2 regions of the Paraburkholderia sp. RAU2J genome follow, and region 1 is predicted to be linked to the other one. Evidence: riboswitches for the same ligand, from Rfam matches in the RefSeq annotation. Region 1 holds a riboswitch; the other holds the start of a gene.
The links. Region 1 has a riboswitch for cobalamin ahead of cobA (uroporphyrinogen-III C-methyltransferase). Riboswitches for the same ligand answer to the same signal wherever they lie in the genome.
Positions count from the first base shown of each region.

Region 2: linked by a shared signal. The riboswitch ahead of B0G69_RS26585 (oxidoreductase) and the one ahead of cobA (uroporphyrinogen-III C-methyltransferase) in region 1 are both predicted to bind cobalamin.

Region 1 is NZ_RBXG01000002.1:1,610,839-1,617,969, forward strand. Features, by position in the region: gene bluB (5,6-dimethylbenzimidazole synthase) at 1-416, opposite strand, end outside; gene B0G69_RS24725 (cobyrinate a,c-diamide synthase) at 400-1,842, opposite strand; gene cobO (cob(I)yrinic acid a,c-diamide adenosyltransferase) at 1,846-2,448, opposite strand; gene B0G69_RS24735 (cobalamin biosynthesis protein) at 2,445-3,005, opposite strand; gene cobA (uroporphyrinogen-III C-methyltransferase) at 3,002-3,844, opposite strand; cobalamin riboswitch at 4,088-4,333, opposite strand; partial or broken gene B0G69_RS24745 (hypothetical protein) at 4,499-4,952, shown strand; gene B0G69_RS24750 (hypothetical protein) at 5,092-7,131, opposite strand, start outside.
Region 2 is NZ_RBXG01000002.1:2,035,855-2,042,985, reverse strand. Features, by position in the region: gene cobJ (precorrin-3B C(17)-methyltransferase) at 1-183, opposite strand, end outside; gene B0G69_RS26595 (precorrin-2 C(20)-methyltransferase) at 180-911, opposite strand; gene B0G69_RS26590 (precorrin-8X methylmutase) at 912-1,538, opposite strand; gene B0G69_RS26585 (oxidoreductase) at 1,531-3,216, opposite strand; cobalamin riboswitch at 3,306-3,485, opposite strand; gene cbiE (precorrin-6y C5,15-methyltransferase (decarboxylating) subunit CbiE) at 3,570-4,988, shown strand; gene B0G69_RS26575 (cobalt-precorrin-5B (C(1))-methyltransferase) at 4,988-6,076, shown strand; gene B0G69_RS26570 (cobalt-precorrin-6A reductase) at 6,073-6,840, shown strand; gene cobM (precorrin-4 C(11)-methyltransferase) at 6,857-7,131, shown strand, end outside.

The DNA.
Region 1 (7,131 bases):
ATGTTCTGGATCGCGCACGCCACCGATGCCAGATCCATCTCCGGTAACGTGCGGCGCCCGAAGATATGGCGTTCGCGCCCGTCCATCAGCGCGACCACCAGCAGTTCGCCGCACTCCAGCATGCCTTCCACTTTCAGCTTCATGAACTCTTCGCGGCGCTTGCCGAGCGCGTCGGCGGTGGCGAGCCGTTCGCTTTCGACCGTCGCGTGCAAGGCGGTGCGCAGCGCGGAATCGGTGATCCGCATGATTCGCCACGGCTGCATGAAGCCGACGCTCGGCGCGTGATGCGCCGCGTCGAGCAGACGCGCGAGCACGGCGGGATCGACCGGATCGCGCACGAAGTGGCGCATGTCGCGGCGTTCGTAAATCGCGCGATAGACGGCTTCGCGCTCGGAGTCGCTAAAAGGCTTCGCCATGGAACAGGGCGGCCGTGAAGGCCGGGTTGGAGGGCCAGTAAGCGTGCATGTAGGTCGCCACGATCGAGCCCGCGCGATAGATAGCCTCGCCGGAGCCGTCGCCGTTCGGCGGGGTGGCCGAGCGCAGTGGCGTGAGCGGGCTGCTCAGCTTCGAGTAATGAAACGTGTGGCCGGTCAGCGGCCCATGCAGGCCGTCGATCTGCTGCATGCCGAGCGCGGTGAAGCGGGTTTGCATCGTCGCATGGCCGGGCAGCAGGCCGAGCATCGGCGTGGTGACGCCGTGCGTGTCGGTCAGCCGCTCGAGCAGGTAGAGCATGCCGCCGCATTCGGCCACCAGCGGTTTGCCCGCCGCCGCGTGCGCGCGGATCGACGCGGCGCTGCGTGTGCTGGCGGCGAGCGTCGCGGCGTGCAGTTCCGGGTAACCGCCGGGCAGATAGAGCGCGTGGGCGTTGTCGGGCAAGACCTCGTCGGCGAGCGGCGAGAAGTAGTCGAGCCGCGCGCCGAGCGCTTCCAGCAGCGCGACGTTGGCCGGATAGATGAACGAGAACGCGGCGTCGCGGGCAATCGCGATGCGCTTGCCGTCGAGCAGACGCGGCAACGCTTGCGGCACCGGCGCGCCGAACTCGACCGGCGGCGGCAAGGCGGTGAGCGCGGTCTGGGCGAGCGTGTCGGCGGCGTAGTTCAGACGCGCGTCCAGATCGTCGATCTCGGCGGCCTGGTGCAGGCCGAGGTGGCGGTCGGGTAATGCGATTTCATCGCTGGCTGCGATATGTCCGCACCAGCGCAGCCCGGCGGGCAATGCCTCTTCGAGCATCTGCGCGTGCCGCGCCGAACCGACGCGATTCGCGAGCACGCCATGAAACGGCACCTGCGGGCGAAAGTGCGCGAGGCCGAAGGCGACCGCGCCGAAGGTCTGCGCCATCGCCTTCGCGGAAATCACCGCGAGCACCGGCACGCCGAAGACCGTTGCGAGATCGGCGCTGCTCGGCGTGCCGTCGAACAGACCCATCACGCCCTCGATCAGGATCAGATCGGCTTCGGCCGCCGCCTGCGCGAGCAGATTGCGGCACGCGGCTTCGCCAACCATCCACAGATCGAGCGACAGAACCGGTGCGCCGCTCGCGCGCGCGAGGATCATCGGATCGAGAAAGTCCGGGCCGGTTTTGAAGACGCGTACGCGCCGTCCCAAGCGTTGGTGGTAGCGCGCGAGACCGGCAGTGATCGTGGTTTTGCCCTGGCCCGAAGCGGGGGCGCTGATGAAGAGTGCGGGGCAGGCGCGCGACGAACTCTCCTTCGGGCGCGCTCCGGAGTAAGTCTCCTGAGCGGAGGCCCCGGTAGACGTTCCTTGGGAGGGCGCCCCGCGCGAAGCGCAGGCATCGCCCTGTTGGGCCGCTCCTGATGACGTGCCGTCGGGCCGCTCGGACATCGCTCAGAACTCCACGCCGCGCTGCGCTTTCACGCCTTGCTCGCGATACGGATGCTTGACGACGCGCATTTCGGTGACGAGGTCGGCGGCCTCGATCAGCGCGTCCGGTGCGTGGCGGCCGGTGACCACCACGTGCAGCATCGCGGGGCGCGCATTCAGCACCGACAGTACTTCGTCGAGCGGCAGGTACTCGTACTTCAGCACAGTGTTCAGCTCGTCGAGGATCACCATCTGGTAGTCGCCGCTTTCGATCATCCGGCGCGCTTCGTCCCAGCCCTTGCGGGCGGTGGCAATGTCGGCGTCGCGGTTCTGCGTGTTCCAGGTGTAGCCGTCGCCCATCGTGACGAAATCGCAGTTCGCGATCGCGCCGAGGAAGTCGCGCTCCGACGTATGTAGCGCACCTTTGATGAACTGTACGACGCCGAGGCGCATACCGTGTCCGAGCACCCGCACGGCCATGCCGAACGCGGCGGTCGTCTTGCCTTTGCCGGTGCCGGTGTTGACGATCAACAGGCCTTTTTCGACGGTCGCATTGGCCTGCTTCTTCTCGTGGCCTTCGCGTCGGCGCTCGGTCATGCGTTGATGCGATTCGGGGTCGGTCTTCATCGAAGGTCCTGTCGGTGTGGGGCGTGGTCGGGTGGTTCGACGCTGGCGTCGGTCGCGGCCGTGGCGATTGCCACTGTGACGTCAGCGTGGTGCGTTTTGGAGACGAGGAGGCGGGCGGTGGGAGCAGTCGGTGCAATTGGGACGGCACGTGCGGCGGACGTAGCAAGAGCGGCAGGCGGTATTGCGCCCACGTCGGATGCGGTGTGCGCCACGCGTGCGCCACGCACAGTCGCCGCTACAAGCGCGGCAGGCTCACACGACGCCGCTAGCAGCGCGCACGGTTCGCAGACGCCGTCCACGCCGAGATGCTCGCGCACGGCGTCCGACGGTGTCGCAACTGTGATTGCCGCGATCTGCTCACGGCTGAAGAGTAGCAACGGCAGCGCGTGACGCGCACAGAATTCGAGCAGACCCGGCTCGTCAGCTTTGGTGTCGACTGAAGCGATCGCACGAATCCGATCGATTGCATGTGGGCCGAGCGCGGCGCGCACGGCCGCTTCGATCTGCGCGGGCGAGGTGTTCAGACGGCAACCAATGCCGACGCTCAGCGTTTTCATTGGGGGTCCGTTCCGGGAGTCGAGGCCGCGGCGGTAGCGGCGCCAGCAACAGAATCGCCCTGAGCGTCGCAGCCGCCCCTGCGAGCAGCCGCCGCCGCATGAGCCATGTCCGTCTCCGCCATACGAGCCAGCGCCAGCGACGCCACCCCGCCAATCACCACGATTGCTGGCGAGCCAAGCCCCGCATGCGCGACAGCATCGACGAATTCGCCGAGCCGCGCCAGCACGTGACGCTGTTCGAGACGCGTAGCCGACTCGATCGCCGCGCACGGCGTGTCGGCGCGCATGCCGGCCGCGAGCAGCGCGGCGGCGATCTCGTTCAGGCGCCGCATGCCCATATAAATCACCAGCGTCATCCGTGTAGCGACGAGGGCGGCCCAATCCGGCTCGCCGCTGCCCGCGCCGTGTCCCGTGACGAACGCGACGCCCTGTGCGTAATCGCGATGTGTGACCGGGATGCCGATTGCCGCGGGCGCGGCAATCCCCGCCGTGATGCCGTTGATCACTTCGACCTCAATGCCCGCCTCATGCAGCGCCTGCTGTTCCTCGCCGCCGCGGCCGAACACGAACGGATCGCCGCCTTTGAGCCGCGCCACGCTGCGTCCGGCCCGCGCGTGCCCGAGCATCTGCGCGACGATGCCGGCTTGCGGCGTGGACGGATGCCCGCCGCGTTTGCCCACGTACACGACCAGCGCGTCATGGCGTGCGAATTGCAGCACGTCGGGATTGACCAGGTCGTCGACCAGCACCACGTCGGCTTGCGCCAGCGCGCGGGTGGCCTTCAGCGTCATCAGTTCGACGTCGCCGGGGCCCGCGCCGATCAGCCACGCGCGGCTCATCGCGGCGGGCATGGCGCGCGCCATGTCGTAACCGGCGGGAAGGGGGGGAGCCGGCAGCGGCGTCCCATGGCGGAGATTGAAATCATGCGGTGCGACAGATTCGGGCTCGGCGAAAACGCGGCCGGTTCTTGGCGAATCCCGCGAGAGTACGGCTCATGCGGAATACGCGAACGGACGCGTCACGTCGTGTTTCAGCGCCTTCACATCCGTCCCTCGCGGATTCCGGCGGCTGGCGGCGTGACGTGCGCCGCCTCCGCGTCTGGCCGGTATCCGGGCTGACGGCCTCATGCGCTTTGCCTTCCCGTGCCGGATTCGCCGGACAGTGGCATCGAAAAAACGCATGCGCGGCAGGGCTGATCGAACAGCGCGCCGCAGGTCGCTTACCGTTGCGGGGTAATTTGCATACTGCGCATGGGTGACATATAACAACGTATATCCTTTTAAATCAAAGGGTTATCGGCGTATAGCACCGCAATGCAACGTATGGCAACGCCCCGCGACTTCCGCACGGTTTCCCCATGGGGCTCCCGGAAAGCGACCAGAAGGAACAGCATTATGCAACGCATCGTCATCACACGAGAACTGCTTGACTCGATCCGCCTACCAGGCGAGTGTCGGGCGATCCAGAAAACGCTGACAGTAAGGTAATCGCACATGACCGATTCCAGCAAGCCTTCGCAATCCACCTCGCGCCCGCCCGTTGATGCCCTTCAATACGAAAAGCTCGCGCTCGCGGCTTTCCGTCTGTGCGACCAGCAGAGAGAAAAACTCTACAAGCTGGTTACGCTTGCGGCGTCCGTATGCCGGAGCCCCGCGGTAACGAACGAAGAAAGGGCGCAGCAGCGGACGTTGCTACAACTGCTGGTTGATCCGGGCGAGGCGTATCAGCGGAGCAACGAGTGCGATAGTGAACTGTTCCAGACTCATCGCGCTAGACGCCAAGGGCGTCGCGCACAGCCGCATCACGGCCCGTGATGCGGCTAACCTGCTGTCCGATGCTGTACGAAGCGCTTCAGATAGCGATGCGGCGGATAGCCCTGTCGGCGTCGTGCCGCGCCGACCGGCCCGAACGAAAGCAGGTTCAAAATCCGCCACCGCGCCGCGCTGACCACAGGCAACACCGGTCGCACCGCTGAAGAAGGCGCGATTTTCAGCGCGCCTTGTTTTCTTTCCCTCTCAATGAACTTCGTACTACAGAATAGGCCGAACGTAGGAATTTACTTACAACGGATTACTAAGAATCATGGTTAAATGTAAAATCCGTATTCGTTAGAGTAAGACGTGTCGTCAAACCATCCGAAGTCGTAGTCGTCACTTCCGCTGTCGTAACTGTCGTCCAGGGTGAAGTTGTACTGATTGCCACCCGACGAGACAAGCATGTTATTGCTGCCGTAGTCGGCCCATCCTGTCTCATATCCGGTCGGACCATATGCGACCGCGTTATAACCGCCGCCCACGCCATAGGTGAACTGCGTGAATCCCGTCAGGTTGCCGTTGGTGTCGTAAGAGTCGTACTCCATTTCCTGACCGTTGCCATTGAAGATGATGGCGTCCTGCGTACCATTGGCGTTGAACTGATGCGCGGTCATGCTGCCGTTGCTGCCGTACTGATCGTATTCGATCAGCCGGCCCGATGGCCCGTCCCAGAACCAGTCATCGGTCTTCTGGCCACTCGTATTGAAACTCGCGTATTCGACTTCCTGACCATTGCCGTTGTAGACAATTGCCGTCTGCGAATTGTCGGCATTTAACAGGTGGACAATCTGCTGATTGCCTGAAAACTCGATTAGTTCGGTCTCCCGGCCGTTCTTGTCGAAAAAGGCATCCGAAGTCAGCGCGCCGTTCGCTGCAAACGTCGCGTATTCGGAGACATGTCCAGACGGATCAAATATGGCGGAATTCTGCGTGCCGTCCGCGTTGAAGATATGCGCGATCCCGCTACCGTCCGCGTTGTAGTCGTCCCGCTCTGTCGCGCGGCCGGTCGTAGCGTCATAGAAGGTATCCTGCGTGATCTTGCCGTTGGTGCCGAACGTTGCGTACTCGGTTTCGCGGCCGGCTGCATCGTACGCGATTGCGTTCTGCGTGCCGTTGCTGTTGTACAGGTGCGCAACTGAACTGCCGTCCGCGCTCCAGTCCCTTTCCTGCGTCTCGCGGCCGGTCGTGGCGTCATAGAGAATATCCTGGGTGATCTTGCCGTTGGTGCCGAAACTCGCCTGTTCCGTCTGGTGACCCGCGGCGTTGTAGTAAATCTGGTCCTGCGAGCCATCGGCATGGAACAGGTTCGCCACGGCGCTACCATCCGCGTTGTAGTCATCCCGCTCTGTCGCGCGGCCAGTCGCGACGTCATAGAAGGTATCCTGGGTGATCTTGCCGTTGGTGCCGAACGTTGCGTACTCGGTTTCGCGGCCGTAGGCATCGTACGCGATTGCGTTCTCCGAGCCATTGGCGTTTAACAGGTGAGTGGTCCAGCTACCGTCCGCGTTCCAGTCGCTTTCCTGTGTCTCATGGCCAGTCGCGGCGTCATAGACGATATCCCGGGTGATCTTGCCGTTGGTGCCGAAACTCGCCTGTTCCGTCTGGTGACCCGCAGCGTTGTAGTAAATCTGGTCCTGCGAGCCATCGGCATGGAACAGGTTCGCCACGGCGCTGCCATCCGCGTTGTAGTCATCCCGCTCTGTCGCTCGGCCAGTCGCGATGTCATAGAAGGTATCCTGCGTGATCTTGCCGTTGGTGCCGAACGTCGCATATTCCGTTTCGCGACCGGATGCATCGTACGCGATTGCGTTCTGCGTGCCGTTGCTGTTGTACAGGTGCGCAACTGAACTGCCGTCCGCGCTCCAGTCCCTTTCCTGTGTCTCGTGCCCGGTCGTGGCGTCATAGAGAATGTCCTGCGTGATCTTGCCGTTGGTGCCGAAACTCGCCTGTTCCGTCTGGTGACCCGCAGCGTTGTAGTAAATCTGGTCCTGCGAGCCATCGGCATGGAACAGGTTCGCCACGGCGCTACCATCCGCGTTGTAGTCATCCCGCTCTGTCGCGTGGCCTGTGGTCGGGTCGTAAAAGATGTCCTGCGTCTTCAGGCCATTGGTGCCGAACGTCGCGTACTCCGTTTCGCGGCCGGATGCGTCATAGACAGTATTATCGGTCGGAGCCCCGTTTGAGCCGATGTGCATTGAGTCAACCAGCACGCCGCTCTGGTTGTATTCCGCGGCGTTAATATTGCCGGATGCGTCCTTGACACTGACGACGGTCTGGCCCCCGGTAATTGACACCTGCATGTTGCTGTTTGC
Region 2 (7,131 bases), 430 kb from region 1:
CAGATGCGCGCCGAGTTCGGTGTAGGACACGTCGGCTTCGACGCGTGCGTGCAAGCCGTGCACCTGGCAGCCTGCGCCAGCGGCACGATCCACAGCAGCCGCACCCTCGGCATACAACGCCTGAATCCTTCGCGCGGTGTCCAACGCCCCCGCGCCGAGAATCACGATCGCGGGCGCGCTCATCCTTGCCATTTTTTCCCCGGCACGACGAGCAGCGAAAAATACGGTGACGCCATCGGGTCCACTTCGGCGAGCGGCACGATGCGTTGATTGCCCATCGTCGCGCGTTCGACGTACAGGGCGCGCTGTGCGAGGCCGAGTTCGCCGAGCACGCGCCGCACCTTGTCGAAATTGCGGCCGAGCTTCATCACGACGGCGGCGTCGGCATCGGCGAGACGGCGGCGTAACTCGTCCTCGGGCAGCACGCCCGACAGCACCGACAAACTCTGATTGCGATACACGAGCGGCGCGCCGAGCACCGCAGCGCCGCCGAGCATCGAGCACACGCCGGGCACCACTTCGCTCTCGTAGCGCGCCGCGAGCCGGTCGTGCAGATACATGTACGAGCCGTAGAAGAACGGATCGCCTTCGCAGATCACGGCGACGTCGCGGCCCGCATCGAGATGGCCGGCGACGATCTCGGCGGCGGTGTCGTAGAAGTCGGCGATGATCGCCTCGTACGAGAGCGGCGGTTCGAGCGCTTCGGTCGTGACCGGATAGACGAGCGGCAGATGCGCCTGAGCCTCATGCAAATGCGCCTCGATGATGCCGAACGCGTTGCCTTTCTTGCCCTTCGCGACGAAGTACGCGACCACCGGCGCCGCCTTCAGCAGACGCAGCGCCTTCAGTGTGATGAGTTCGGGGTCGCCGGGGCCGACGCCGAGTCCGAGCAGTCGTCCTTGCACGCTCATTTATTCGACCTCCGTGGCCAGTGCGTTGACGGCGGCGGCGGCCATCGCGCTGCCGCCGCGCCGGCCGTGCACCACCACGTAAGGCACGCCGCGGCTGTCCGCGGCGAGCATCGCTTTCGATTCGGCCGCCCCGACGAAGCCCACCGGAAAACCGAGAATCAACGCGGGTTTCGGTGCGCCGGCATCGAGCATGTCGAGCAGATGGAACAGCGCGGTCGGCGCATTGCCGATCACGACGACACTGCCGGCGAGTTGCGGACGCCACAATTCGAGCGCGGCGGCCGAGCGCGTATTGCCGATTTCGCGCGCGAGCGCCGGCACGTCCGGATGCGTGAGCGTGCAGATCACGTCGTTGTTCGCGGGCAGCCGCGCGCGTGTGATGCCCTGCGCGACCATGCCGGCATCGCACAGAATCGGCGCGCCTTGCGCGAGCGCCGTGCGGCCTGCCGCACCTGCGTGCGCGGAAAACTGCAGCGCGTCGATCACGTCGACCATCCCGCACGCGTGGATCACGCGCACCGCGAGTTTTTCGAGGTCAGCGGGGATGCGCGACAGGTCGGCTTCCGCGCGGATCGTCGCGAAAGATTGGCGATAGATCTCCTGACCGTCGCGAATGTAATCAAGCATCTGTGTCACTCCGGGACAGGTGGGCGAGCAGGTCGGCGGCCTGTGCGATCGTTAGTTGGTGCGCGACGCAGTGGCCGAAGCCGGCGCCGCCGTTGCGTCGATAAAGGTCATAGAGGCCGGGCGCGGCGGCCAGCAGCGTGTACGGCGCGCAATGCGCGGCGGCGCACGAGCGCATGCAGCCGCTCAGGTGCACGTCGACATTGGCGGGCAGGCGGGCGGCGAGGCGCAGCGCGTCGGCTTTGGTGTCGGCGAGGCTCTTTGCGCAACCGCTCGAACCGGCGCACGCGATCAAACGCGTGATGGGTTGTGCGGGATCGCAGGCGAGCCCGAGGGCGCTCAGTTCGGCCAGCGCGGCGGGCAGTGCGTGCGTCGGGATGTCGGGCAGCAGCACGCTTTGCCAGGGTGTGGCGTGCAGCGTGCCGTTGCCGTGGCGTTGCGCGAGCGCGGCGAGGCCGTGCAGCGCGGCGGCGTCGAGGCGGCCGAGCGGCGGCTGGCCGCCCACGTGCCACATGCCGGCCTCGCGTTGAGCGTGCGCGCCGAGACGTAGCGCGGCATCGGCTGTGGTACTGCGGCGCCATTCGGTGAGCAGGGCGTCGCGTGACAGCGGGAAGTCGACGTAGCGTTGGGCGTGCTGCAACAGCGCGTCGGCGGAATGCGTGGCGAGCAGGTCGCGCATGCGGAGGGCGTCGGCTGGTGCGAGGTCGAGGAACGTGTGCAGCAGCGCGCGCACGAGCGCGGGGACTTGTGAGGGGAGGACGGTGGCTAAGGGGCGGTGGTCGTGGGTGTGCGTGGAGCGGGTGCGTGAATTCCGCATGACCGTGCTGCCGGTCAGCGTAGCCGAAAGTGCATGGGCAGCAACGACAACAGCCGCAGCCGCGGTGGTTCGCACGTTCGTAGCCGCGTTCGCTTTTACGCCAACATCAGCACCAGCACCAGCATCGTCGTCCGTAACCGCGTTTGCGTTCTCCTCCACCTCGACACAAGGACACCCCGCCAACCCGAACACGAACCGCACACCGTCACGGCTCGAAGTCGCCGCGAGCCACACATCGTGTGGATGATCGACCCTCGCCAGACGTTCGCCGCCATCCAGCAGCAGCGCGAATTTCGGCGACAGCGCCGTAAAGCGCGTCTCGCTTTGTAGCAGCGTGAGCAATTCCGCGCATAGCGGGGCGGTGTCGATCAACGCGAACGGATCGCGTCCCGCTGCGGGGCTGATCATCACGTTGCGCACGTCGTCCGCGGCGCTCACGGCCACGGCATTCAAAGCGTCGGTGGCGTTCGGTGCATCTGATATGTCGGCGACACTCGCCGTAGCGGTGTTCGAAATCTCGGCTGCGTCCACAGCGTTGGCTGCGTTCGCGCCTGCCCGAGGCTTCGTCATCGGCCCAAGCCCGGCCTCGACCAGCGCCGCGATCAACGCGGCTTCATGCCCCGTGCGCACGCCACGCACCTGCAGGTTCGCCCGATTGGTCAGCTCGATCACGCCGGCCGCGTGCCGCGTGCTCGCATCGGCGATCACTCGCGCCTCGTCCGCGCTCAACTCGCCACCTGGCAGCTTGATCCGGCAGATGCCACCATCACGCGCGGCAACGATGCGCAGCAGCCCCGGACACGCCGAGGGGCGCGGTGTCGAAGCCGCGTGGGGCAAAGCAGTGGAGGGCGAAGCTTGAGTCAAGACGGACACCGGTTTAGCGTCGCGCGACGGCCCGAGCAAGCCGCGAGGCGGATTGCTGCGGCATCGGTACACCCCGCCCGATGTTGGCTGGCACGAACAGTCTCGCCGGCAGGTCTCCTGGCTGGCAGGTCATCGTCCACCGCAGCCTTCCCGGTCAAACCAGTGGCGCGTAGCGCAGGCGGACTCGCTGCATACAGTTGCGGGGGCAGCCACAGTGGCACTGTGTTCCCTCTTCGGCCCGGAAGGGCACCGGCGGCTGTATTATGCCTTTTTTCGAACCGCGCAACGAGGCTGGACGCTTTGACCGGCGTGGCGCGGCGCATTGATTGAAGACTCAGAATGAGGATGGTGGCATGCCGGCGTGGCTGACCGTGGTGGGCATTGGCGATGACGGCTTCGCCGGTTTGGGACGGCCCGCGCGGCGTGCGTTGCTGACGGCGTCGGTGGTGTACGGCGGCGAGCGTCATCTGGCGATGCTGCCCGCGCGCCTCGCCGCGCGCCGCGCCGCGTGGCCGCGTCCGTTCGATCTCGCCCCGCTGCTCGCCGAACGCGACGGTGCCGTGTGCGTGCTGGCGAGCGGCGATCCAATGCTGTTCGGCGTCGGCGCGATGCTGGCGCGGCAGTTGCCCGCGGAGCAATTGCGCGTGCTGCCTGCGCCGTCGTCGTTGTCGCTGGCGGCTGCGCGGCTCGGCTGGCCGTTGCAGGACGTCGCGACGGTGTCGCTGGTGGGCCGTCCGTTGGCGGCGCTGAACGCGTATCTGCACGACGGCGCGCGCGTGTTCGTGCTGAGCGCGGACGGGCGCACGCCCGCGGCGCTTGCCGGTGTGCTGAACGCACGCGGCTTCGGCGCGACGCGCATGAGCGTGCTCGAACATCTTGGCGGCGAACGCGAGCGCCGCATCGACGGTCGCGCGGATCAGTGGAGCGCGGGCGAGGTCGCCGCGCTGAATCTGATCGCGCTCGAATGCCGGGCGACGGCAGGCGCGCCGCGTCTGCCGCTGACCTGCGGCTTGCCCGACGACGCATTCCGTCACGACGGTCAGTTGACCAAGCGCGACGTGCGCGCGATCACGCTCGCGCGCCTCGCGCCGACGCCCGGCGAATTGCTGTGGGACGTGGGCGCGGGCAGCGGCTCGATCGGTATCGAATGGATGCGCGCGCATCCCGCTTGCCGCGCGATCGCGATCGAAGCGCATGCGGAGCGGCAGCGCTTCATCGAACACAATCGCGATGCGCTGGGCGTGCCTGGGCTGCAACTCGTCGCGGGCCGCGCGCCTGCTGCGCTGGATGGGTTGCCGGTGCCGGATGCGGTGTTCATCGGCGGTGGGGTGACGGTGCCCGGTGTGCTGGACGCGTGTTGGGCCCGATTGCGTGACGGTGGACGACTGGTGGCCAATGCCGTCACGTTGCAGGGCGAGGCGGCGCTGGTTGGGTGGCGCGAGCGGTTTGGCGGCACGCTCACGCGTATCGCGCTCGCGGACGCGCAACCGCTCGGCGGCTTCGATACGTGGCGGCAGACGTTGCCGATCACGTTGCTCGAAGTGACCAAGGCGGCTTGCGGCAATGGCGAGGCAAACGGCCTGCGGGCAACGGAGAGTGGCAGCGGTGAAATTGCAATGAAGGATGCGAAGGTCGAAGACAGCACGAACAGCACGAACAGCACGAACAGCACGAACAGCACGAACAGCACGAACAGCACGAACAGCACGAACAGCACGAACAGCACGAACAGCACCGCCGCCCATCACTCCGCTTCACCCCACCAACCGTAATGCGCGAAGAATCTCCCGAACACGTCGCGCCGCTGCGTAGCGGCTACACGACCGGCAGTTGCGCCACGGCGACGTCGCTCGCGGCGGCGCGTCTGCTGCTCGCGGGCGTGGTCAGCGAGGTCGCGGAGATCGTGTTGCCGAAAGGCCAGCATGTGCCGATGCCGCTCGTGTTCTGCCGCCTGCTCGCCGACGGTGCTGAGGCCGGCACCATCAAGGATGCCGGCGACGACCCCGACGTGACCCACGGCGCGCTCGTGTTCGCTCGCGTGCGCCTCATCCCCGAGCCGGGCGTCATTTTTCGCGCCGGACCGGGCGTCGGCACGGTGACGCGCGCAGGCCTCACGCTGCCGGTCGGCGAGCCCGCGATCAATCCTGTGCCGCGCAAAATGATGGCCGAGCATCTGACCGACCTCGCTGCGGAGCACGCGTATGGCGGCGGCTTCGAAGTGACGATCGGCGTCGAAGCCGGCGAGGAGCTCGCGCTGAAAACGATGAACCCGCGCTTGGGCATACTCGGCGGCCTGTCGATTCTCGGCACTACCGGCATCGTGCGGCCGTTCTCGTGCTCCGCGTATATCGCGTCGATCCATCAGGGCATCGACGTTGCGCGCGCGAACGGCTACACGCATCTGGCCGCCTGCACGGGCAACGCGAGCGAAGACGCGATGCGCGCGCGTTATGCTCTGCCGGATATCGCGCTGATCGAGATGGGCGACTTCGTCGGCGCGGTGCTCAAGCATATGAAACGCGCGCCCGTCGACCGGCTCAGCGTGTGCGGCGGCTTCGGCAAACTCAGCAAGCTGGCCGCGGGCCATCTCGACTTGCATAGCCGCCATTCGAGCATCGATCTCGAACGGCTCGCGACATGGGCCGCGGAGCAGGGCGCCGATGCCGCACTGCAGGCGGCGATTCGCGCGGCCAACACGAGTCAGCAGGCGGTGGCGCTCGCACACGCGCAGCAGGTGCCGCTTGCCGATATCGTCTGCGGGCATGCGTTGGCAGTGGCGCGCGCGATCGTGCCGCCGCAGGTGAATGTCGAGATGTTCGCGATCGACCGTCAGGGCAATGTGATTGGAGCGGCGCGATGATGCGGCTCCTGTTGCTCGGCGGCACCGGCGACGCGTTGAAGATCGCGCGCCAACTCGGCACCGCGCACGTGTACAGTCTCGCGGGTCTCGGCAAGGTGCCGGACGATCTGTCGTGCACGCTGCGCGTCGGCGGCTTCGGCGGCAGCGAGGGCCTCGCACGTTACATCGCAAACGAAGGGATCGGCCTCGTGATCGACGCGACGCATCCGTACGCCGCGCGCATCAGTGCGAACGCGGTCGACGCGTGCCGCGCGGCACGCGTGCCATGCTGGGCGCTGCGTCGTCCGGGCTGGCGCAGCCAAGCCGGCGACGACTGGCGCATGGTCGACGACTGGAACGAACTGATCGGCGCGCTCGCGCCGTTCAGGCGGCCGCTCTTCACGCTAGGCCGCGAGCCGCTCGCACATCTCGACGAGATTCCGCCGCGGCAGTTCTGGACGGTGCGCTGTCTCGATGCGCAGCCGGACACCGCACGCTCGCGCATCCTCGCGGCGCGCGGGCCGTTCACACTCGACGGAGAGCGCGCGCTCTTCGCACTGCAAGCGTTCGACGTGGTGGTGAGCAAGAACAGCGGCGGCAACGCGACCGAAGCGAAGCTGCAGGTGGCGCGTGAACGCGGCTTGCCGGTCATCATGCTGCGTCGTCCGGCCTTGCCGGGGGTCGATCGGGAATTCGACAGCATCGCCGGTTTGCTGGATGCGTTACGCGCTCATCAGGTGGAGCTGCGGGCCGAACAGCACGCCCCCGGCACGACGGGTAATTGAATCTCTGGAGTCTTGAATGACGGTGTTTTTTATCGGCGCCGGTCCTGGCGACCCGGAACTGATCACGGTAAAAGGGCAGCGTCTCGTGCGCAGTTGTCCGGTGATCCTGTACGCGGGTTCGCTGGTGCCGGCCGCGGTGCTCGAAGGGCACAGCGCGGAGCAGGTCGTCAATACGGCCGAGCTCGACCTCGATCGGATCGTCGCGTTGCTGCAGGCCGCGCACGACAAAGGGCACGACGTGGCGCGCGTGCACTCGGGCGATCCGTCGCTGTACGGCGCGATCGGCGAACA